3 regions of the Streptomyces sp. NPDC018610 genome follow, and region 1 is predicted to be linked to each of the others. Evidence: riboswitches for the same ligand, from Rfam matches in the RefSeq annotation. Region 1 holds a riboswitch; each other region holds the start of a gene.
What was found. Region 1 has a riboswitch for cyclic di-AMP ahead of ACH5A8_RS18200 (transglycosylase family protein). Riboswitches for the same ligand answer to the same signal wherever they lie in the genome.
Positions count from the first base shown of each region.

Region 1 (7,873 bases):
GCACTTGACCCGGTCCGGCATGCCGCCCGCGCTCGGGAAGCCCGTCAGCTCCTCGATCTCGTCCCGGCGCCGGATGTAGTCCTCGTGCGCGGCCCGGTACGCCGCCGCGAGCTCCGGATCGGCCGCCAGCCGCTCCGTCATCTCCTTCATCACGCCGTCGGCCTCCAGCGTGCCGATCGCCGAGTTCGCGCGCGGGCACGTCAGGTAGTACAGCGTCGGGAAGGGCGTGCCGTCGGGCAGCCGCGGGGCCGTCTCCACGACGTCCGGCTGCCCGCAGGGGCAGCGGTGCGCGATCGCGCGCAGCCCGCGCGGCGGCCGCCCGAGCTGCTGCCTGAAGGCCTCGACGTCCGCTTCGGTGGGTTCGGTGCGCTCGGTGGGCGGCGGAGGGGTTTCCATGCCTGTCTTTCTCATCCGTTCACTGGCCGGCGTCGGCCTTGTCGACGCCGTACCAGACATTGGTGTACCAGGGGCGGCGGGCCGTCCCCTGTTCGGCGCGCGACTGCTTGACCGGACCCGGGTCGACCACCGTGTAGCCGGTCTCCCCGGGCAGCACGTAGTGCAGCCGCTGCCTGATCTGCTGCTCGGCGTACGCGTCGTCCTGCCAGCGCGCCTTGAGGTCGCGCAGTTGCTCGACCCGCTGCTGCGCCTGCTGCTTCTGCCGCTTCAGGTCGGCGATGCCCTCGCGCTGGGAGACGTACTGCCGCATCGGGTACGCCAGGGCGACCACCATCGAGCAGACCACCAGCGCCAGCAGCGCGGCGCGCCCGGTGAGCCGGGAGCGGCGCGCCTGACGCCGGGTCTGGGAGCGGTAGACGCGGGCCGCTGTCTGCTCGCCGAGCAGCCTGAGCCTGGTCGCGGTGGAGAACCGGTCCCGGTCCCGCACGGCCATCGTCCCCGCCTCCCGTTCGTGTCCGTCCACAGGCGCGTACCGCCGCGGCAGTCCGTGCCTGGTGCAGCAGTACGCCCCCGGACACGGTACGGGACCGGGTACGGGGACGTACGTACGACTGGCTGAACCGTGACTCCCCACGGCCCAGCGGCGGGCGGCTCAGACCTTGGAGATCCCGGCGCCGCCCCGGAAGCGCGGGAACGCGCTGCGGCCGGCGTACACCGCGGCGTCGTCGAGGATCTCCTCGATGCGCAGCAGCTGGTTGTACTTGGCGACGCGCTCGGAGCGGGCCGGGGCGCCGGTCTTGATCTGGCCGCAGTTGGTGGCGACGGCCAGGTCGGCGATGGTGACGTCCTCGGTCTCGCCGGAGCGGTGGGACATCATGCACTTGAAGCCGTTGCGCTGGGCCAGCTCGACGGCGTCCAGGGTCTCGGTGAGCGAGCCGATCTGGTTCACCTTCACCAGCAGGGCGTTGGCGGTGCCCTCCTCGATGCCGCGGGCCAGACGCTCGGGGTTGGTGACGAACAGGTCGTCACCGACGAGCTGAACCTTCTCGCCGAGCTTGTCGGTGATGATCTTCCAGCCGGCCCAGTCGTCCTCGAACAGCGGGTCCTCGATGGAGACCAGCGGGTAGGCCGCCACCAGCTCCTCGTAGTACTCCGTCATCTCGGCGGCGGAGCGCTCCTTGCCCTCGAAGAGGTACTTGCCGTCCTTGTAGAACTCGGAGGCGGCGACGTCGAGCGCGAGGGCGATCTGCTCGCCCGGGGTGTAGCCGGCTTCCTTGACGGCCTCGAGGATGAGGTCGAGGGCCTCGCGGTTGGAGCCGAGGTTCGGGGCGAAGCCGCCCTCGTCGCCGAGGCCGGTGGACAGGCCCTTGGTCTTCAGGACCTTCTTCAGGGTGTGGTAGACCTCGGCGCCCCAGCGCAGGGCCTCGGAGAAGGACTCCGCGCCGATCGGGGCGATCATGAACTCCTGGATGTCCACGTTGGAGTCGGCGTGCGAGCCGCCGTTCAGGATGTTCATCATCGGCACCGGGAGCAGGTGCGCGTTGGGGCCGCCCAGGTAGCGGAAGAGCGGCAGGTCGCTGGCCTCGGAGGCGGCGTGCGCGACGGCGAGCGAGACGCCGAGGATGGCGTTGGCGCCCAGCGAGCCCTTGTTGTCGGTGGCGTCCAGGTCGAACATGGCCTGGTCGATGAGGCGCTGCTCGGTGGCGTCGTAGCCGACCAGCTCCGGGCCGATCTGCTCGATCACGGCGAGGACGGCCTTCTCGACGCCCTTGCCCTGGTAGCGGTTCGGGTCACCGTCGCGCAGTTCGATGGCCTCGAAGGCGCCGGTGGAGGCGCCGGACGGAACGGCGGCACGACCCGTGCTGCCGTCGTCGAGGCCGACCTCGACCTCGACCGTGGGGTTGCCTCGGGAGTCCAGGATTTCCCGGGCTACGACGACGTCGATGGACGGCACGAGCATCTCCTTCTTGGATGTGACGCTTGAAGTGCGGGGCGTGTGAGCCTTGCGACTAGAGCCTAACCGTCCCGGGGCGCCGACCGGCCGACCGACCGTCCCGTGGACAGGGTGACGGTACACATTGTTCCCGCTCGGAACAAAGGGGCCGGTGACGGGACCGCGAACGGCGGGCGAAGAAAGGCCCCTCGGGGACGGGGAGCGAAGGCGGAGCGGAAAAAGCCCCGCCCCGGCGCGTACGGGGGGAACGCGCCGGGGCGGGGAGCCCGTGGGGACGGGGGAAAGGCCCTACGTGAGTGCCATGGTGGCGCTCACGCCTGAGCGGGGCCTGTGGCCGGGCTGCCGGTGAGCTGTCACTTCAGGTGCAGCTGCTGGCCCGGGTAGATGAGGTCGGCGTCGTCGACGATGTCCTTGTTCAGCTGGAACAGCTTCTCCCAGCCACCCTGGACGTGGTGCGCGGCGGCGATGGTGCTGAGGGTGTCGCCGGTGACCACCTTGTACTCGCCGTCGCCCTTCTCGACCTTCTTGCCGGTCGGGGTGGTGACGGTCTTCTTCGGGGCCGGACGCGTCGCCGAGCGGTTGGCGCTCTGCTGCTCGGTGGAGCGGTTGACGGTGCCGCTCTTGGAGCTGCTGCTCGACGAGGACGACGAGGAGGAGGACGAGGACGACGACGAGGAGGAGCTCGTGCCGCCGGTGTACGCGGCGCCGGACAGGCCCTTGCCGCAGACCGGCCAGGCGCCCTTGCCCTGGCCCGCGAGGACCTTCTCGGCGACGGCGATCTGCTGCGACTTGCCCGCCAGGTCGGCGCGCGAGGCGTAGGCGGTGCCGCCGTACGCGGCCCAGGTGGAGTTGGTGAACTGCAGGCCGCCGTAGAAGCCGTTGCCGGTGTTGATCGACCAGTTGCCGCCGGACTCGCACTGGGCGACCGCGTCCCACTCGGAGGCGGTGGCGGCGGAGGCGTTGCCCGCGGCCATCAGCGGGGCGGCCACGGCGGCGCCGGTGACACCGGCGAGCGCGATGGCGCGGGTGGCCTTGGAGGGACGACGGTGCTTGCCCTTGCTGGAAAACAGCATGGATGGATCCCCTCACCGACGCCTGCGAGGTGAGCTGTCGGGTTCGGGCCGGTTGAGTTGCCCGGCCGTGCCCTCGATGAGGCACGGCTTCACCCCCAGCCGCTCCGGTCTGCTGCCCGGCGCGGCGACTTACCTTGGGTCCCCCGCTCCTGCCTGCGGCGCATGACGCGACGACTGTTCCCGTACGGCCGCTGGCAGGATTCGGCGTTGCGGCAGCCGGGGCTCGCGGTGACGAGCGGTCATGACCGTAGACACGCGATCGAGCGAATTTCAAAGACGATCAGGGCTTCTGAGACTCATCCCACACTTTCACCGAAAGGGACATTCAGTGCGAAGTGTGACGCGAACTCGCCCTACTTCTGGGCGTTTTCGGTAGGGACATCCAGGCTCTGACCGGCGACGATGCGGTCCGGGTCGGAGCCGATCGCGCTCTTGTTGGCGGCGTACAGCGCGTGCCATCCGCCGTCCACGTCAAGGGAGTCGGCGATGGAGGCCAGGGAGTCGCCGGAACGGACGACGTAGGAGCCGCCGACCGTGTCGGTCGTGACGCCGTCGGCCCGGGAGGCGTGCTTGCCGCCCGCGACGGTCGCGGGGACGCCGGCGGGGTCCTCGGCGGCGCTGCCGCCGCGGTGCCGGCCGCCGCCCAGCGCCCCGGTGTCGACGAGGGCCGAAGAGCCGACGGCCTGACGGGAGTTGTCCGCGTAGCCCGAGTCGCCGTAGCCGCCGGCATCCGTCGAGGGCGACGCGCCCGGAGCGCCGGCGCCGGGGGATGTGTCGGACTTGGCCGAGTCGTCCTTCTTGGTGGACGAAGAGGGGGAATCCGAGTGCTTCGTGGTGGATTCGTCCGACGAGCCCGCCGCGTGCTTCGCGTCGGAGGGCGTGCCGGACGCGCCGTCCTGGTCGGCCGAAGAACCGGACGAACCGGTCGACTTGCCCGAACCCTGTGACGAGTCGGACGGGCCGGGGTCACCGGCGTCGGCCGAACGGGAGGTTCCGGTCGAACTGGACGAACCCGTCGAACCGGTCGACTTGCCGGCGTCCGTCCCGCCGCTCTCCGGGGCGGTGGAGGAGTCCTGCGAGCCGCCCACGCCCGTGTCGACGTCCGCGGCGCCGGAGTCCTTGGTGAGCCCGGCGAGCAGCGCGCAGGTGGGCCAGACGCCCGGGCCCCGGTCGGCGAGGATCTTCTCGGCCACGGCTATCTGCTGGGACCGGCTGGCCTGGTCGGCGCTGGCGGCGTACGAGAGGCCCCCGTACTTCTCCCAGTCGTCCTGGGTCAGCAGCAGGCCGCCGTAGTAGCCGTTGCCGTTGTCGGCGCTCCAGGAGCCGCCGGTCTCGCACTGCGCCACCTTGTCCCACGTGGTGCCGTCGGCCGCACTGGCGCCCGAGGCGGCGACGAGCGGGATGGCGATGGCGGAGCCGGTGACCCCGGCGGCGACGAGGAGGGCCGGAGCCTGGCGGGGGCGACGGTGACGACCGTTCCCGGAGAGCATGCGGAGACCTTTCGCGCGACGACGGTGACCGCGCGGCGACCGGTAGCCGCCCGCCGCGCTGATGCGTGAAGGTAGCCGCTACCGATCACTTGTCACAAGTTAATGCCACACAGATCACGTGAAGATCACATAGTTGAGCGTGTGTCAGCTTTGCGTTCGTCACGGAGTCGTGGAAGGACCCGTGCCGGCCCCGGCCGGCTCCGCGTCACCGGCCGGGGCCGGGGTGAAACGCACGGGAAGGGTCCGCAGTCCGCGCATGATGAGTCCGCCGCGCCAGCGCAGCTCCGCCGGGTCGGCGTCGAGGCCGAGGTCCGGGAGCCGGGTGAGGAGGGTGGCCAGCGCGGTCTGGCCCTCCAGACGGGCGAGCGGGGCGCCGAGGCAGTAGTGGATGCCGTGGCCGTAGCCCAGATGCTGGTTGTCCCGGCGGGCGAGGTCGAGGGTGTCCGGATCGGCGAACCGCTCCGGGTCCCGGTCGGCGGCGGCGAGCACCACGAGCACCGGGTCGCCGACGGCGATGTCCTGCCCGCCGAGGGTGAGCGGCCGGGTGGCGAACCGCCAGGTGGCCATCTCCACCGGGCCGTCGTAGCGCAGCAGTTCCTCCACCCCGGTCTCCAGCAGGCCGCGCTCCCCGGCGGCGAGGGACCGCTGCAGCCGGTCGCGCTGGCCGGGGTGGGTGAGCAGCGCGTGGACGCCGTTGCCGATGAGGTTGACGGTGGTCTCGAAGCCGGCGAACAGGAGGATGAACGCCATGGCGGCGACCTCGTTCTCGGTGAGGTGCTCGCCGTGGTCGGAGGCGCGGATGAGGGCGGAGATCAGGTCCTCGCCGGGGGTGGGCTCGGCGGGGAGCGCCAGCCGCTTCCGGTGGATGAGGTCGGCGAGATAGCCGCGCATCTTCTTGACCGAGCGGGCCACTCCGCCCCGGGGGCCCTTGCCGTGGCGGATCATCATGCCCGCCCAGTCGCGGAAGTCGTCCTGGTCCTCGCGGGGGACGCCGAGCAGGTCGCAGATGGCGTAGATGGGCAGCGGGAAGGCGAACTCGTGGATGAGGTCGGCGCCGCCGCGTTCGGCGAAGCGGTCGATGAGGACGTCGGTCAGCTGCTGGACGCGGGGGGCGAACTCGGCGACGCGGCGGGGGGTGAAGGCCTTGCTGACCAGGCGGCGCAGACGGGTGTGGTCCGGCGGGTCGATGTTGAGCAGATGGGTCATCAGCTCGGCCTTGCGCTCGCCGGGGATGCCGGTCTTGCCCTTGGCGTGGGCCGGTTCGTCGTGGTGGGCGGGGTTCTTGGAGAGGCGGGGGTCGGCGAGGGCCGCTTTCGCGTCGGTGTGGCGGGTGACCAGCCAGGCGTCCACTCCGCTGGGGAGGCGGGTGCGGTGTACGGGAGCGTGTTCGCGGAGCCAGGCGTAGGCGGGGTAGGGGTTGGTCGCGAAGTCCCAGGTGAAGAGGGCGGGTGCCTCTTGGGCTGCGGGTGGGGTCGGGGGTGCCGGTGCCGGTGGGGTGGCGGGTGCGGGGCCCGGTGGGGTGGCGGGTGCGGGTGGGGTGGTGGGTGGCTGGTCCTGCATGGGGGTGACCCTAGTCGTGGGGGTGCGGGGGGAAGGGGCGCCAAGGGGGCGCCTGGGGGGAGGTCGTCCCCGCCTCCCCTTCCCGTCCCGGACCTGGGGGGTGTCCCCCAGACCCCCTGGGGGGCGTCGTTCTCCGCGGGAGGGTGGGGGCTGGGCGCGCAGTCCGCGCCCCTCGGGCCCTCGGGCCCCGGGAGGTCCTGGAGGCTTGGGGGCTGGAGGTCAGACTTGTTCTGCTTTTCGGATGGCGTCCCGGTATGTCCGGGCCGCCGCTCTCAGGGCCGCTTCCGGGTCCACTCCCCGCGCCTCGGCCTCGGCGGCCAGGGTCAGGAGTTCGTAGCCGACGCCTTCCGTCTTCGGCAGGGGGACGTTCAGGCCCGCCGTGCGGGCGCGGGAGGAGAGCTTGGCGGCCAGGGCCAGGCCCGGCTGGCCGAGGGGGACGCCGTCCGTCACGGAGGCGCGGCGCTTCTCCTCGGCCTTGGTGCGCAGCCAGTGCTCCTTCACCTCCTCCGGCGTCGTCGCGCTCTCGTCGCCGAAGACGTGCGGGTGGCGGTGGATCAGCTTGGCGACGATGCCGCCGGCCACGTCGTCGATCGAGAAGGGCTCCTCGGCGTCCTCCTCGGCGATACGGGCGTGGAAGACGACCTGGAGCAGGACGTCCCCGAGCTCCTCGCGCAGCTCCTCGCGGTCGCCGTCCTCGATGGACTCGACCAGTTCGTACGCCTCCTCGATGGCGTACTTGGCCAGGCCCTCGTGGGTCTGGCGGGACGACCAGGGGCACTCGGCGCGGATCCGGTCCATGACCTGCACCAGGTCGAGCAGGCGGGCGCCGGGCAGGTCGTAGGAGGCGGGGAGCAGTTCCAGTTCGGGCATGCTCACCCGGCCGGAGCCGGCGAGGCGGGCGAGGCCGTCGGTGAGGGCCGGCTCGCCCTCGCCGGTGGCCACCACCACGACCGTGCGGCCGCCTGCGCAGGCGCCGACCAGTTCCTCGGCGGTCGGCGCCGCCTCGGCCACGGCGACGCCCGCCTCACGCAGGTACGGCAGCTGCGGGTGCGCCCCGTCCGCGCACAGCACCCGGTCGGCGGCGTGCAGCGCCTGCCAGGCGGGCCAGGACAGCAGCCCGGGGGCGACCCGGTGGCTGGTGGTGAGCAGGACGATGCGGCCGGGGGCGGCTTCGGTGCCGTGGGCGGTGGTGTTCACCCTTCGAACGTAGCCCACCGCGCCGAGGCCCCCCGAGTCGTCCACACGCCGGCCCGCTCGCGGGGTCCGGGGTCACGGGTTTTCCACAGGCCGTCCGTCGCGTCGTACGTCCGTCACGCCCCCGCCGACGTGACCTCGCGCAGCCACGGCGACTTCGCCTCGACGCCGCCCTTTCGGACGTCCCAGGCGCCGTAGCGCGGGTT
Region 1 is NZ_JBISAL010000006.1:385,546-393,418, reverse strand. Features, by position in the region: gene ACH5A8_RS18215 (DUF501 domain-containing protein) at 1-396, opposite strand, end outside; gene ACH5A8_RS18210 (septum formation initiator family protein) at 416-889, opposite strand; gene eno (phosphopyruvate hydratase) at 1,049-2,356, opposite strand; gene ACH5A8_RS18200 (transglycosylase family protein) at 2,704-3,423, opposite strand; cyclic di-AMP (ydaO/yuaA leader) riboswitch at 3,428-3,594, opposite strand; gene ACH5A8_RS18195 (transglycosylase family protein) at 3,777-4,913, opposite strand; gene ACH5A8_RS18190 (cytochrome P450) at 5,073-6,473, opposite strand; gene ACH5A8_RS18185 (nucleoside triphosphate pyrophosphohydrolase) at 6,693-7,670, opposite strand; gene ACH5A8_RS18180 (SurA N-terminal domain-containing protein) at 7,784-7,873, opposite strand, start outside.

Region 2 (7,873 bases), on a different contig from region 1:
CCTCGAAGGGACCCTTGCCCGGGGCCAGTCCTCCCTGGGGGGCGCCGGACGCGCGGGAGTGCCGCGGAGCCTTGGCGTCCTTGTCCTCGGTGATCTTCGCGCCCTTGGGCGGGGTGAAGTCGAAGGTCCCGGCGGCCGGCTTGGCGAAGTCGATCCGGGTGAAGCCGGCGTCCACGACGGCGGCGCCGCCGCCCGCCGGGGTCAGCGTGAACTTCAGCGGCAGCCCGGTCCGGGAGTCCACCGCGATGCTGATCGCGCCGACCGTGGTGCCGGAGGCGTGCTTGGGCTTGATGACCAGCTTGTAGGCGTCCCGGCCGGCCACCTGGGCGGTGCCGTCGACCGTCACCGAGGTGGTGTCGTCGACCGACTTCAGGGCCTGGTCGGCGAAGTCCTTCGGCGTGGCGGGCGCCTCGCCCTTCTTCCCGTCCTGGGCGGCGGTGCCGTGGAAGACCTCGTCGGACTTGCTGTCGTAGCCCCAGACGTCCTTGCCGTCGTGGATCAGGCTGTACTCGGCGGCGCTCTCGATCAGGGAGACCTTCTGCCGGTCCGGCCCGTCGGCCGCGACGCGCAGGGTGTGCGTGCCGGAGGCCAGCTCGGTCAGCTTGGCGGACGGGTCGGCGGACGAGCCGGAACCGCCCCCGGCCGCGCCGGAGGTGAGCCCGCTCGTCAGGCCGCCGAGGTCCGGCAGGCCCAGGTCGGTGCTGATCTTGACGGTGCCGGACAGCTGCTGGACGTCCGACTGGGCGATCTTGTCGATGAGTTGCTGTGCGGTGATCTTCGGCAGGTCGGGGTCGCCGGAGTCGGCGAGCGCCGGGACGAGCCCGATGGTCGCCGCCGCCACCCCCACCACCGCGACCGGGACGGCGTAGCGCGCGGCCTTGCGCCGTGCCGAGTACCGGCCGTCGGCCTCCTCGGCGCTCCTGCTGTCGTCGGATTCGTACGGTGCCATGTGTGCCTTACCTCCGTCGTCGGCGGCGGCTCCCCGTCTCTGCTGCTCCCACCCCGAGCCGCCATTCTCACCCGAATCGGTGAGGAGTGGTGTGGTCCGTGGTTCCATCTGACCAAATCGACGGCTCGCAGACGTCAGCCCGCGGAGGCAACTCCGCCTACGCCTGCGGTATGACACCCGGGGGCAAGCCCCTCCCCCCACCCCTAGGGGGCCGGCCGGGGCGGACCGCCGGGAGGAGGCCGCCCGCCGGGCGCCGCAGGGCTCGGGGCGGGGGACGGAGGCCGCCAGGAGCGGGCGACTGGACCGGGCGGGCACCGAGAGGACAGCGGAACGCGCGGCCACACGGACGTGGAAGCGGACGGCTGAGCCCCGCCGCCCCGTCGCGCCACCCCGTCACACGGCGCCGCGCGACGTCCACGAAGGACCACGGCATCACACGGCACCGCCCGACGGGCGCGGAAGACCACGGCATGACCCGGCATCGCCCGGCCGTCCGGCGCACCGGCGCCGGGCCGGCCCGGTGGACCACCGCGTCGCGCGGCGGAATCCGGAGCGCCGGGAGCGCACGCGCGCCAAGGGCCGTCCCGTGATCCCTGGTGGGTCAGCGTGCGGCGTCAGACGCTGGGAGCGCCTCCCACGCCGTTCAGGCGGTGGGGGAGAGCATCGCAAGGCGGAGGGACGCCCGAACACTGGATGTCTGCGGGCGTTCCGACAACGCGGCGTGGGGGTAGCCCCGGCCGGAGGCTGGGGGAGTGCCGTGGCTGTCGTCGCGCGCCCGCCAGGGAGCACGGGACAGCCCTCAGCCGGCGCGGTGGACCACCGCGTCGCACAGCTGCAGCAGCGCCGCCTTCGCGTCGCACTCCCGCAGCGGGGCCAGCGCGGCCCGCGCCTCCTCGGCGTAGCGGACGGTGTCCCGGCGGGCCTGCTCCAGGGCCGGGTGCGCCCGCAGCGCCGCCAGCGCCTCGGCGAGCCGGGCGTCGTCACCGAGGTCGGATTCCAGCAGCTCGCACAGCGCGATGTCCTCGGCCAGCCCGAGCCGTGCCGCGCGCTCGCGCAGCCGCAGGACGGGCAGGGTCGCGACGCCCTCGCGCAGATCGGTGCCGGGCGTCTTGCCGGACTCGTGCGCGTCGGAGGCGATGTCCAGCACGTCGTCTGCGAGCTGGAAGGCGACGCCCAGCCGCTCGCCGTACTGCGTCAGCACGTCCACGACCGTCTCGTCGGCCCCGGACATCATCGCGCCGAACCGGCAGGAGACGGCGACGAGCGATCCGGTCTTGCCGCCCAGCACGTCCAGGTAGTGGTCGACCGGGTCCCGGCCGTCCTGCGGGCCCGCGGTCTCCAGGATCTGCCCTGTGACCAGCCGCTCGAACGCCAGCGCCTGGACGCGGACCGCCTCCGGCCCGAGGTCGGCGAGGATCTGGGAGGCCCGGGCGAACAGGAAGTCGCCGGTCAGGACCGCGACCGAGTTGCCCCAGCGGGTGTTCGCGCTGGCCACGCCGCGGCGCACCGCGGCCTCGTCCATCACGTCGTCGTGGTAGAGCGTGGCCAGGTGGGTCAGCTCCACGACCACGGCCGACGGCACGACCCCCGGCGCGTACGGGTCGCCGAACTGCGCCGCGAGCATCACGAGCAGGGGCCTGAACCGCTTCCCGCCCGCCTTGACGAGGTGTTGCGCGGCCTCCGTGATGAAGGGGACCTCGCTCTTGGTGGCTTCGAGCAACCCTTCCTCGACAGCCGCCAACCCGGCCTGGACATCGGCTTCGACAGCCTGGTCCCGCACGCTCAGCCCGAACGGCCCGACGACGGTCACGAGGGGTCTCCTGTCTGCTGGTGTCTGCTGGCGATTACACGGTTTGTCGATAGGTCGCTGCCATCACTCAAGTCAGCGTATCCGGTCAGGTTTCGATCACCGCTAGCGCCCACCGATACAGGCCAGGCGGTATCGGTCACGCCCGATATGCATGCGATCGCCACGTATGAACAGATATTTATCGACTCACTCCTCTTCCCCGTGGCCGCCCTCACTCGCACACACGCTCACAGGTACACACGTGCGCCAGGGCCAAGACGTCACTCGACGTGACGACCATCACACCAACTCCCTCCATGGCCCGATTTAACCGTATTGGCATCCCAATTCCGCTTAGCCGTAAATGCTCCGCAGCTAAACAAACCGTGAGTTGGGTCACGGCGGACCGTCGGGCCCACACGCACCGGACCTCACCGCTTCACCGTGTCCCGTAAGCCAGTTGAGTGTTGGCGATCGCAAAGGATCAAGCATCCCAAACACCCCAGACCAAGGTCAATTAGGGCGAGGTGTGGTTTCGGTACTTGTTCTGGACATGTGCTCTCGCATACGTTCCGGGCCGTCGGGCGGAACGCCGAATCCTGCCGCCGCCCGAATCCAACGAACCGACACCCATGGCAGGAGCGGGGGACCCAGGTAAGTCGCCGGGCCGGAGCGCCGTACGTCGTCCAACGTCGTACGCCACGCCGGAACGGCTCGGGGTGAAGCCGTGCCCTTCGGGGCGCGGCCGGGCACCTCCCCGCCCGAACCCGACAGCTCACCTCGCAGGCGACGGAGAGGAAGTCCCGCATGTCCGCAAACGGTCAGCGTCGTTCCCGCACCGCCCGCATCCTCCGCACCCTCGCCGTCAGCGGCACGGGCGCCGCCGTTCTCGCCGTCCCGCTCATCGGCGCCACCAGCGCCTCCGCGGCCCCGGCCACCACCACGGCCGTGAGCTCGGTCTCCTACCCGAACAACCTCGACGGCTGGATCCGGGAGTCCCTCGCGATCATGGCCGAGAAGGGCATCCCGGGCTCCTACAACGGCATCCACCGCAACATCATGCGGGAGTCGTCCGGCAACCCGATGGCCATCAACCTCTGGGACTCCAACGCCGCCAAGGGCATCCCGTCCAAGGGCCTGCTGCAGGTCATCCAGCCGACGTTCAACACGTACCACGTGGCCGGCACGTCGTTCGACATCTACGACCCGGTCGCGAACATCACGGCCGCCTGCAACTACGCGGCGGCGCGGTACGGCTCGATCGACAACGTCTACAGCGCGTACTGAGGGACGGCCCGCCGGACCTGACGGGAATCTGCCTGACGGAGACGACGCCGGGCCCGGCGGGACGAAGCACCAACACGGACCTGGACGGGCCGGGCACGGCCGGACCGCACCGGCCGCGCCCGGCCCGCCTAGGCGAACAACCGATCGAGGACGACGGCGATGCCGTCGTCCTCGTTCGACGTGGTGACCTCGTCGGCCACCGCCTTGAGTTCGGGGTGGGCATTGGCCATGGCGACGCCCCGGGCCGCCCACCGAAACATCGGGATGTCGTTCGGCATGTCGCCGAAGGCGAGGGCGCTCTCCCGCCCGAGCCCCAGGTGTTCGGCGGCCAGCGCCAGCCCGGTCGCCTTGGTGATGCCGCACGGCTGGAGCTCGACGGTGCCCGGGCCCGACATCGTGACCGTCGCCAGGGAGCCGACCACGCCGCGGGCCGCCGCCGCGAGCTCGTCGTCGCCGAGGTGCGGGTGGCGCAGCAGCACCTTGCTGATGGGCGCGCGCCACAACTCCTCGCGCCGTCCGACCCGCACGGCGGGCAGGGTGGGGTGCGGCATGCGGTACCCCGGCTCGATGAGCGTGAGCCCGTCCACGCCGTCCTGGTCGACCGCGGCGTACACCTCGCCCACCTCGGCCTCGATCTTGCCGAGCGCGGTCTCGGCGGTCTCCCGGTCCAGGGTGACCGACCACAGCAGCCGGTCCGTCCCGGCGTCGTAGAGCTGCGCGCCCTGGCCGCACACGGCGAGTCCGGTGGCGCCCAGGACCGCCAGCAGTGACCGCACCCTCGGCGCCGGCCGTCCGGTCACCACGAGGTGTCGGGCGCCGGCCGCGGCCGCCCGCGCGAGCGCGGCACGGGACCGGTCGGACACGGTGTCGTCGCCGCGCAGCAGCGTCCCGTCCAGGTCAGTGGCGATGAGGGCATATGCGGGGGGAACGGGAGCGGCCATGATCAGAGAATACGGACCCCTCGCACGGCGGGAACCACGGGAACCGGACGGCGCCGGCACGCTCCGCCGCCCCGGCCGTCCTCCCCCAACTCCCGTTGCCCGGCGGCCTGCTGGTCGGTGGTCGGGGTCCGCCGTCTCACGATCACGCCCGGCACGTCCCGGTCGGCCCCGAACGGCACGCCCACGGCTCGCCCGGCCACGGGCCCCCACGTGCCCCCTACGGAGCGGACCCACCCCGTCCGCCTCCCCAAAGGACGCCAAGCCGGAATCACCCTCTCCGACAAGGCCAATTGGGACATCGCGAGCTCTTCAGGCACTGCCCAAGACGGTCGGCGCCCCCGTAACGTGTGGCCCGACCACATGAACGTGTGGCCTGATCCAACGGAACGCACGGCACACGAAAGAGAGGCAGTACCCGATGCCCCCCTTCGAGGTCCCCGAGGGCGACCCCTTCGGTCCGCACAACCTTCCCTACGGCGTCTTCTCGCGCGCCGGATCGCAGGAGAAGACCGTCGGCGTCCGGCTCGGCGACCACGTCCTGGACGCGGGCGCGGCGGCCATGGCGCTCGGCTCCCCGTACGCCGCCCTCCTCGCCCGGCCGACGCTGAACCCGCTGCTGGCCGCCGGCCGCACCGCCTGGTCGGACGTGCGCCGCGCGCTGACCGCGTGGGTGACGGTGCCGGCCCACCAGGAGACCGTCGCCCCGTTCCTGCACCCGCTGTCCTCGGTCACCCTGCACCTGCCCTTCGAGGTCGCGGACTACGTCGACTTCTACGCCTCGGAGAACCACGCGCGGAACGTGGGCCGGATCTTCCGCCCGGACGCGGCGGACTCGCTCACCCCCAACTGGAAGCACCTGCCGATCGGCTACCACGGCCGCTCGGGCACGGTCGTCGTGTCGGGCACCGACATCGTGCGCCCCGCCGGCCAGCGCAAGGCCCCCACCGACCCCACTCCGGTCTTCGGGCCCTCCGTCCGGCTGGACATCGAGGCCGAGGTCGGCTTCGTGGTGGGCGTGCCCTCGCGGACGGGGCAACCGGTGTCGCTGGAGAACTTCCGGGAGCACGTCTTCGGGCTGTGCCTGCTCAACGACTGGTCGGCGCGCGACATCCAGGCCTGGGAGTACGTCCCCCTCGGCCCGTTCCTCGGCAAGTCGTTCGCCACGTCGGTGTCGGCGTGGATCACCCCGCTGGACGCGCTGGAGGACGCCCGGGTGGCCCCGCCGGAGCGGACGCACCCGCTGCTGCCCTACCTCGACGACTCGGCGGACGAGCCCGGCGGCTACGACCTGCGGATCTCCGTCGCGATCAACGGGCACGTGGTGTCCGAGCCGCCCTTCTCCACCATGTACTGGACGGCCGCCCAGCAGTTGGCCCACATGACGGTCAACGGCGCCTCCCTGCGCACCGGCGACCTGTACGGCTCGGGCACGGTGAGCGGCCCGGAGGCGGCGCAGCGCGGCTCGCTGCTGGAGCTCACCTGGAACGGCCGGGAGCCGCTCGAACTGCCCGACGGCAAGCGGACGTTCCTGGAGGACGGCGACGTGGTGACCCTGTCGGCCCAGGCTCCGGGCGCGGGCGGCGCCCCGGTGGGCCTGGGCGAGGTCACCGGGCGGATCGTGACGGCCTGATGCCGAGGCGGGGCGGGGCGTGCCGCCCCGCCGTACGCCGTCGGAATTCGGTCGCCGCCGGGTCCTGACTCCTGCCGTCCGGCACCGTCATACTGACGGCAGGCCGCGCGCGGCACCGCGCCGGACGCCCCAGAGCACCATCCGACATCCGCCCCACCTCCGATCAGGATCCGGAGTCCGTGGCATGACCGTCTGCCTGCTCCTGCTGTGCGCCGTCGCACTGACGGCCGCCGTACCGGCCCCCCGCGCGCTGACCCGGGCCGCGTGGCCCGAACGGGACCCCGTGGTCGCCCTGTGGGTGTGGCAGTGCCTGGTCGCGACCGTGCTGCTGTGCTGCCTGGCCGCCCTGGTGCTGGGCACCGCGGCCGTCTTCCACACCGTGCGCGACCGGGTCTTCGCACCCGCGCCGCCCGCCGTGACCGCCGCCTACGACCTGTCGGCCGCCCCGGTCTGGGCCGCCGTGCTCACCCTGCTGCTGGCGTGCGGGGCCGCCTGGACCACGGCGATGCTCGGCCGGGAGCTCGCCGAGGTCCGCCGGCGCCGTGGCCGGGCCCGCGCGCACCTGCGGGAGCGTGCCCCCGAACTGCCCGCCGGGCTCCCGGCGGCCCGCGGCCCGATGCTGGTGCTGGAGGACGAGTACCCGGACGCCTGGTGGATGCCGGGCCATCCGCCCCAGCTCGTCGTCACCACCGGCGCCCTGCACCGTCTCACCGGTCACCAGCTCGACGCGGTCCTCGCCCACGAGCGCGGGCACGCCCGCGCCCACCACGACTGGCTGCTGCACCTGTCGACCGCGCTGGCCACCGGCTTCCCGCGCGTCCCGCTCTTCGCTCACTTCTGCGACCAGACCCATCGCCTGGTGGAGCTGGCCGCCGACGACACCGCCTCCCGGCGCCACGGCCACCTCACCACGGCCCTCGCCCTGATCGAGCTCAACCAGCACCGCGGGGTCCTCTCCTGCGCCTCCAGCCACCGTCTGCTCGGCGAGCGCGTGGACCGCCTCCTCGAACCCCGGCCCCGGCTGGACCGCAGGCGCAGGGCCCTGACGACGGCCGTGGCCGCCCTGGTGCCGCTGCTGCCCCTGCTGATCACCTTCGCGCCCGGACTGACGGCGCTGAGCTGACCCCCGAGCCGTGCGGACCGGGAGCCGCGCAGCCGTGGGAACAGCTGGCGGATCTCCCGCACAGCACCGGGGAACCCGCAGGTCAGGGACGGTCCTTCGGGCTCCCGACATGGCGCAACACTTCAGCAACACGACTTTCCCTACCCGCTCGGTA
Region 2 is NZ_JBISAL010000007.1:310,835-318,707, forward strand. Features, by position in the region: gene ACH5A8_RS20035 (outer membrane lipoprotein carrier protein LolA) at 1-949, opposite strand, end outside; gene ACH5A8_RS20040 (polyprenyl synthetase family protein) at 1,749-2,759, opposite strand; cyclic di-AMP (ydaO/yuaA leader) riboswitch at 3,350-3,540, shown strand; gene ACH5A8_RS20045 (transglycosylase SLT domain-containing protein) at 3,546-4,025, shown strand; gene ACH5A8_RS20050 (HAD family hydrolase) at 4,154-4,966, opposite strand; gene fahA (fumarylacetoacetase) at 5,385-6,596, shown strand; gene ACH5A8_RS20060 (M56 family metallopeptidase) at 6,781-7,719, shown strand.
Region 2: another riboswitch for cyclic di-AMP. It lies ahead of ACH5A8_RS20045 (transglycosylase SLT domain-containing protein); the one in region 1 lies ahead of ACH5A8_RS18200 (transglycosylase family protein).

Region 3 (7,873 bases), on a different contig from region 1:
CCCTTGCCGAGCAGACCGATGTTGAGCGGGTAGGCCTCCAGCGCCTCCAGGGTCCGCGCCAGGTGCCAGGGGCCGGGGGTCACGGTGGTCGCCTTGGAGCCCTCGGCCGGTCCGGTGCCGCCGCCCACGAGGGTGGTGATGCCGGAGGCGAGCGCCTCGTCGGCGACCTGCGGGCAGATGAAGTGGACGTGCGCGTCGATGGCGCCCGCGGTCAGGATCCGCCCGTTGCCCGCGATGATCTCGGTCTCCGGGCCGAGGACCAGGTCCGGGTGGACGCCGTCCATGGTGTCGGGGTTGCCCGCCTTGCCGATGCCGGTGATCCGGCCGTCGCGGATGCCGACGTCGGCCTTGACGATCCCCCAGTGATCGACGATGACCACACCGGTGATCACGGTGTCGGGGGCGCCGTCCGCGCGGGTGGCGCGCGACTGGCCCATGGACTCGCGGATGACCTTGCCGCCGCCGAAGACGGCCTCGTCACCGGCGCGCCCGGGGCCGCCGCAGCGGTCCTCCTCGATCTCGATCAGCAGATCGGTGTCGGCGAGCCGGATGCGGTCGCCGGTGGTGGGGCCGAACAGGTCGGCGTAGGCGGGGCGCGAGATCTCAGGCATCGAGGGAGCCTCCGATCCGGCCGCGCAGTCCGGGCACGACGCGGGCGCCGGCGATCGGGACCAGGGCGACGTCGACGGGGACGCCGGGCTCGAAGCGCACGGCGGTCCCCGCGGCGATGTCCAGCCGCTTGCCGTGCGCGGCGGCACGGTCGAACTCCAGACCGGGGTTGGCCTCGGCGAAGTGGTAGTGCGAGCCGACCTGCACGGGACGGTCGGCGGCGTTCAGCACGGTCAGCCGCGTGACCTCACGGCCCTCGTTGTACGTGATCGGGCCGTCGTCGAACAGGATCTCTCCGGGAATCACCGCGGCCCCCCTCAGACGATCGGCTCGTGGACGGTCACGAGCTTGGTGCCGTCGGGAAAGGTGGCCTCGACCTGGACGTCGTGGATCATCTCGGGGATGCCCTCCATGACGTCGTCGCGGGTGAGCACCTTGCGTCCGGAGGACATCAGTTCGGCGACGGTGCGGCCGTCGCGGGCGCCCTCGAGGATGTGCGACGTGATGAGGGCGATCGCCTCGGGGTGGTTCAGCCTCAGCCCACGGGCCCGGCGCTTCTCGGCGACGTCGGCCGCCACATGGATGAGCAGTCTCTCTTGTTCGTGCGGGGTCAGTTGCATGTGCCCACCTCACAGTCCTCGCTCCGGACCGTGCGGGCCCGGTTGCCGCAGCCACCGCGACGGGACAGGTCTAACACAGGGACGGACTCCCCGATCTTGGGCAATCCGGACGGAAAAACCGCAGGTGGCGTGGATCTGCAGGTTAGTTCGCGGGAGTTTCGACGACGTTAACCAGACCTTGGACGTTCCATGACCGGAAGCTGGGCTGCTCCATAACCGAAAGACCCCGCTGCTCCACACGGGGCGCCGCCGCCGCACGTCACGCGCGTCACGGACGTCACGGGGGCCACACGGGGGCGCGGGACACGGGTTCACGGGGGCCCGGGCGTCAGGACGTGGCGCCGGCGCGGGCCGTCAGCGCCGCTCGCCGTGCGCCGACGGCCCGGCCGGGCGCCCGGGCGGACGTCCGCCCGCCCCACCGGGCGAATCGGTGCCGCTCAGGACCGCGCGCGGCTCGTGGAGCAGGGCGCCGCGTGCCGGCCGAGCGCCCGCCTCAGCTCCTCCAGCTCGGTGTCGGACAGGGCGCCGCCCTGCGCGAACTTCAAGACGTGCTCGGCGACCGTGCGCACCTTCGTGTTGGTGCGCTGGGAGACCTCCCGCAGGACCCGCCAGGCGTCATCGGGCGGGATCCGCCCGAAGGCGACCACCGCGCCGATGGCCTGGTCTATGACGGCGTGCGAGGTCAGGGCGCGCTGCATCTGGTCGATCTCCTCGTGCAGCCGCTCGTGCTCCAGCACCAGATCGGTGGTGGACAGCAGCTGGAGGGGGTGCCGCCTGGAAATCGCGAAGAACACCATTGCAGATCCCCTGGGTCGTCGAGCGGCCGGAGTTCCACCTCCAGCTTGCTCCAGGACGACGGCGCGCACGACCGGAGGCCCGCCGTCCGAAGCCCCTGGCCGGGCCGCGTACGTCCTGTGCGTTCCCGACTCCGACGGCCCCGCAGGCCGGTACCGTCCCCCTGGAGGGATGCGCTACGCCCCCCTCTCCCCCGTCCCCCGGCCGGCCGCCGGGCGGTCACGGGGCCCGCCGAGCGCGTGGGCACCGCACCGGCGGACACCGGACCCGGACGCGGGGTGGGCCGCCGACGCCGCCGCTCGACCCCGCCGAGCCGCCCTCGGAACCGTCCCGAGGCCGCCGGCGGCGCTGACCGCGCCGAGGGGAGCCGGTCGGCCGTTACCGCGCCGCGGCGGCCCTGCTCGGCCGGAGCGATCCGGGCCGGGGAGGCCACAGCGGCCTGAGCGCCCCTCAGGCGCTCAGGCCGCACGGCGGCGGAACTGCGGGACGTGCTCGCGCTGACGCACCGCCGTGGCGGGCCCGAGCCGCACACGCCGCCCTGGCGCGGGCGCTGAGGCCGCTGCGGGCGCTGCGGGCCCTGGGCGGCGAGCGGCCGACCGCCCGCGTCACCCTGCCGCTCGCGAGAGCCAGTTGACGCACCCGCAGCGGCGTCCCGGGCCGCACCCATGCCGGCACGCGTGCCGGTCACACGGCGCGTGACCGCGGGCGTGAGCCGAAACGGACCAAATGACGTACCGCCTTTCGGCGTAGATACACACCCTTTTTCGGGGCCCTTCCGGTTGCGCGACCAGCCCGCACGGATGGCGGAATGGGATGCTCCGGTGCTGGTCCGGGCGTCGCCGCAAGAGGACACAGTCGTTCGAGCGAGCGAGTGTCCACCCGAACGGGTGAGTGGTGAGTAACAACACAGATCTCCGGTTCCGTTGGGATTTTCGGACATCCGTAGGTGAAGATCCCTGTCTGACGACAAGCCCCCGCCACAGCGGCGGGGCGGTCCGGGCGGACGCCGAGTCCTGCCGCCGCCCGGACAACCGGTCGACGGGAGTGGATCGGCAGGAGTGGAGGACCCGAGCACGACGGGTCGCCGGAACGGTCACGCCATGACCGGGTCGAGCCGCCCTTGGGGTGAAGCCGCGGCAACGCGGCCGGGCAACTTCGCCAGCCCGAATCCGACAGGTCATCCTTCACAGGCGGCTGACGAAGGGTTGCGCATGACTGCGCTCAATCGTGTCCCGTCGTTCATGGCCCGGGCCGGCACGGCCTCGGCCCTGACCATCGCCGCCGTGGGCGGCTCGATCGTGGTGCCCGGCGCCGCCGGGGACGCCTCAGCCGCGACCCTCGCGACGAGGGCTCTCCAGATCGCGGCGTCCAAGAAGGGCTCCCCCTACCAGTGGGGCGCCACGGGACCACGGCGGTTCGACTGCTCCGGACTCACGCTGTACTCGTTCAAGAGGGCGGGCAAGAAGCTGCCCCGCACGGCCGAACAGCAGTACAACAAGACCCGTCACATCTCCGCGGGCAGCCGCCGCGCGGGTGACCTGGTGTTCTTCCACTCGGGTTCGTACGTCTACCACGTCGGCATCTACGCCGGCGGGGGCAAGATCTGGCACGCCCCGAAGACCGGGGACGTGGTGCGGCTGCAGAAGATCTGGACCAGAAGCGTGTGGTACGGGCGGGTCAACTGACCCGCCCGGGGGCGGGGACGGCCGGTGAGACACCGTCACCGCCCTCGGTCCGCGGCGCCGTCGCTCTCCGACGTCACGGCGCCGCCGCGTTCCCGGGCCGTCTCCCCGTGTCGTTCACGGGTCGCCGGCTCCACGGCCCGCGACGTCGCGCGCTACGGCTCCCGCCTGCACGGTGCCGGACGGTCGTCGACCGTCCACGGGAGCTCGATGCAGACCGTCTTCCCGCCCTCCCGGGTGGGCCGCACGGTCAGTCGTCCGCCGCACTCCGCGGCGAGACACCGGATGATCACCATGCCCCGGCCGTTGTCCTGCTGGACGGCGGCCGGCAGCCGTTTCGGGAACCGTGGATGACTGTCGGTGACCCCGATGCGCAGCAGTTCGTCGCGCTCCAGGAGGAGGGCCACCGTGAACGTCGGCGACTGCCCGAAAGTGTGCTGTACGGCGTTGGTCGCGAGCTCGGAGACGATGAGCCGCACGGTGTCGGCGGTGTCCGTCTCCGCGGACAGGCCCCACTCCGCCAGGGTGCCCACCGCATAGGCGCGGGCGGCGGAGACCGAGGCGGGATCGCTCGGCAGAGTGACGGATGCTTCCAGAAGGTCTGCCATGGCGATGTCGTCCCTTTCCCACGGGGCCGCGGTCCGACACGGAGCGGATGGTTCGAGTACGGTCCCGGACTGGTGCTTCGCCGTCAGACTGCCATCACCCGGGCGGTCCCGGTGGCGATCCACCGAGATATGCATATATCTGTCGCCCGAAGCGGTGAACTCTGCGACGGCCGACCGCATGCGACACGGCCCGCACCGGGCCCGGCGCCGACCGTGCCGGGCCCGGCTGGGCGCGCCCGGGCCCGGCGGGGACACACCGTCCCCGTTCGCGGCGCGGGTCGCCGCGGGCCGCCGCACGAACCCGGGAGGAGTGAGGAGTATCCATGCAGCACGGTCCCGTGGTGCGCCGCCGCAAGCTCGGCGCCGAACTGCGCACGCTGCGCGCCGGCGCGGGTCTCACCAGCGGACAGGCGGCCCGGCTGGTGGGCTGGCACCAGTCGAAGGTGAGCCGGATCGAGACCGGCACCAGCGGCGTGAAACCGGCCGACGTGCGGCTGCTGCTGGACGCCTACGCGGTCCACGACGCCCAACTGCGCCGGCTGCTTCTGGCGTTGGCGGCCTCCGAGGACGGCGACGGCCGGCACCGCTGGTGGCACGCCTACCGCGGTGTGCTGCCGCCCACCTACCGGGACTTCATCAGCCTGGAGTCGCAGGCGACCGCGATGCGCACCCTGGAGACCACGGTCGTGCCCGGACTGCTCCAGACGGCCGAGTACGCCCGTGAGGTCACCCGGGCCGCCGTGGAGGGGCTGGACGAGGAGCGGCTGGACGCGCTGGTCGAGGTGCGCCTGGCCCGGCAGCACGTCCTGCGGGCCGACCCGCCGCTGCAGCTGAACGCGGTGCTCGACGAGGCCGTGCTGCACCGGGAGGTGGGCGGTCCGGAGGTCATGGCGCGTCAGCTGGAGCGGCTGGCGGAGGCGGCGCGGCTGCCCCAGGTACGGCTGCAGGTGCTGCCGTTCGCCGCGGGCGCGCACATCGGCGTCACCGGGCCTTTCGTCATCTTCTCCTTTTCTCACACTTCTGATCTGGATGTGGTCGTTCTCGACCACTTGACGAGTAGCTTCCACCTCGATCGGAAAGAAGACCTGGAGGCCTACACCGAGGCCTACGACACCCTTCGGTCCCATGCCCTGTCGACCGAGGACTCGTTGGACTTCATCGCCGGGATGCGCCAGGACAGGTGAGGGCGCGCGACCGGGTAAGGAGGCACCATGTCCGCTCCGCCGCGGAACGTACCTTCCAGCGCCGATCTGAACGGCGTGCGATGGCTGCGCAGCAGCCACAGCACGGGAGCGAACAACTGCGTCGAGACCGCGCGCCCGTCGTCGGGGCCGGGCGCCGGACTGCTCGCGGTACGCGACTCCAAGGCGCCGGCCGGGCCCGCGCTGCTCTTCTCCCCCGGGAGCTGGGCGGAGTTCACCGCCGCGGTGCGCCGCGTCTGATCCGTCTCCCCCTCAGGCGGCGCACGGCCGTGTCACGCCGACTCATGGTCGCGTTCCGCCGATCACCCGGACAGCGCGCTCGATCTGCGCCCCGGAGAGGTCCGCACGGGCGGTCAGCCTGAGCCGTGAGATGCCGTCGGGCACGGAAGGAGGACGGAAGCAGCCCACGGCCAGGCCCGCCGCACGGCAGTCGGCCGCCCAGCGCACGGCTCCCTCCGGGGACGGCGCCCGCACGGAGACCACCGCGGCGTCCGGGCGCACCGCCTGGAGGCCCTCCGCGGTCAGACGGGCGTGCAGTTCGGCCGCCACCGCGCGCGCCCGCTCGGCGCGCTCCGGCTCGCGGCGCAACAGCCGCAGGGCGGACAGGGCCGCGCCCGCCGCCGCGGGGGCGAGACCGGTGTCGAAGATGAACGTACGCGCCGCGTTGACCAGGTGGTCGATCACCCGGGCGGGTCCGAGCACAGCTCCGCCCTGGCTGCCGAGCGACTTGGACAGCGTGGCGGTCACGACCACGTCGGCGGCGCCGGCGAGCCCCGCCGCGTGGGCCGCGCCGCGGCCGCCGTCACCGAGCACGCCCAGTCCATGGGCGTCGTCGACGACCAGCCCCGCGCCCCGTTCCCGGCACACCTCCGCGAACCGCGCCAGCGGGGCGGCGTCGCCGTCGACCGAGAAGACCGTGTCGGAGACGAGGACCGCCGGCCCCTCGTGCGTCTCGAGCGCCTTGGCCACGGCCTGCGGGTCCGCGTGCGCGACGACCTGCGTGGCGGCGCGCGCCAGCCGGCAGCCGTCGATGAGCGAGGCGTGGTTGCCCGCGTCGGAGACGATCAGCGCGCCGTGCGGGGCGAGCGAGGTGACCGCGGCGAGGTTGGCGGCGTATCCGGAGGAGAACACGAGCGCCGCCTCGAAGCCGCAGAATGCGGCCAGTTCGGCTTCGAGCGCGGTGTGCAGTCCGGTGGTGCCGGTGACCAGCCGGGACCCCGTGGCGCCGCCGCCCCAGGTGCGCGCGGCGCTCGCGGCGCCCTCGGTCACCTCGGGATGCCGGGCCAGGCCCAGGTAGTCGTTGCTCGCGAGGTCGAGCAGGGGCGAGTCGGCGGGGCGGGGGCGCAGCGTCCGTACGAGCCCGGCACGGCGGCGGGCGTCCGCCTGTTCGTCGATCCAGCCGAACGCCATGGTTCCTCCGGGGCTTTTGTAGGCAGTGGACAGACACTAGCGGTCGGACCGGCCGCCCATGATGTGGCAATACCCACACGTCGATGCGTCTCTGTTGTGCAAACTCTCCTTGGCCCGGGGCGGTCCCGTAGGACAGGATCGGCTCCCATGGACCTGCTGAACACGCTGGTGGACAAGGGGCTTCGGCGCGAGCTGCCGACCCGCGAGGAAGCTCTGGCCGTGCTGGCCACCTCCGACGACGACCTGCTCGATGTGGTGGCGGCGGCCGGGAGGGTGCGCCGCCACTGGTTCGGACGGCGGGTGAAACTCAACTACCTCGTCAACCTCAAGTCCGGCCTGTGCCCCGAGGACTGCTCGTACTGCTCCCAGCGGCTCGGCTCGAAGGCGGACATCCTCAAGTACACCTGGCTCAAGCCCGGCGAGGCCTCCGAGGCCGCGGCGGCCGGGCTGGCCGGCGGCGCCAAGCGCGTGTGCCTGGTGGCCAGCGGGCGCGGTCCGACCGACCGCGACGTGGACCGGGTCTCGGAGACCATCAAGGCCATCAAGGACCAGAACGAGGGCGTCGAGGTGTGCGCCTGCCTCGGGCTGCTCTCCGAGGGCCAGGCGGAGCGGCTGCGCGCGGCCGGCGCCGACGCCTACAACCACAACCTCAACACCTCCGAGTCGACGTACGGCGACATCACCACCACCCACACGTACGCCGACCGGGTGGACACGGTGCACAAGGCGCACGCGGCCGGGCTGTCGGCCTGCTCCGGGCTCATCGCCGGCATGGGCGAGAGCGACGAGGACCTGGTGGACGTCGTCCACTCGCTGCGCGCACTGGACCCGGACTCCGTTCCGGTGAACTTCCTGATCCCGTTCGAGGGAACTCCGCTGGCCAAGGAGTGGAACCTGACTCCGCAGCGGTGTCTGCGGATCCTCGCGATGGTCCGGTTCGTCTGCCC
Region 3 is NZ_JBISAL010000005.1:390,211-398,083, forward strand. Features, by position in the region: gene ACH5A8_RS15915 (urease subunit alpha) at 1-611, opposite strand, end outside; gene ACH5A8_RS15920 (urease subunit beta) at 604-915, opposite strand; gene ACH5A8_RS15925 (urease subunit gamma) at 927-1,229, opposite strand; gene ACH5A8_RS15930 (ANTAR domain-containing protein) at 1,667-2,026, opposite strand; cyclic di-AMP (ydaO/yuaA leader) riboswitch at 3,019-3,232, shown strand; gene ACH5A8_RS15935 (C40 family peptidase) at 3,236-3,709, shown strand; gene ACH5A8_RS15940 (ATP-binding protein) at 3,862-4,314, opposite strand; gene ACH5A8_RS15945 (helix-turn-helix domain-containing protein) at 4,638-5,498, shown strand; gene ACH5A8_RS15950 (DUF397 domain-containing protein) at 5,526-5,756, shown strand; gene ACH5A8_RS15955 (8-amino-7-oxononanoate synthase) at 5,799-6,926, opposite strand; gene bioB (biotin synthase BioB) at 7,074-7,873, shown strand, end outside.
Region 3: another riboswitch for cyclic di-AMP. It lies ahead of ACH5A8_RS15935 (C40 family peptidase); the one in region 1 lies ahead of ACH5A8_RS18200 (transglycosylase family protein).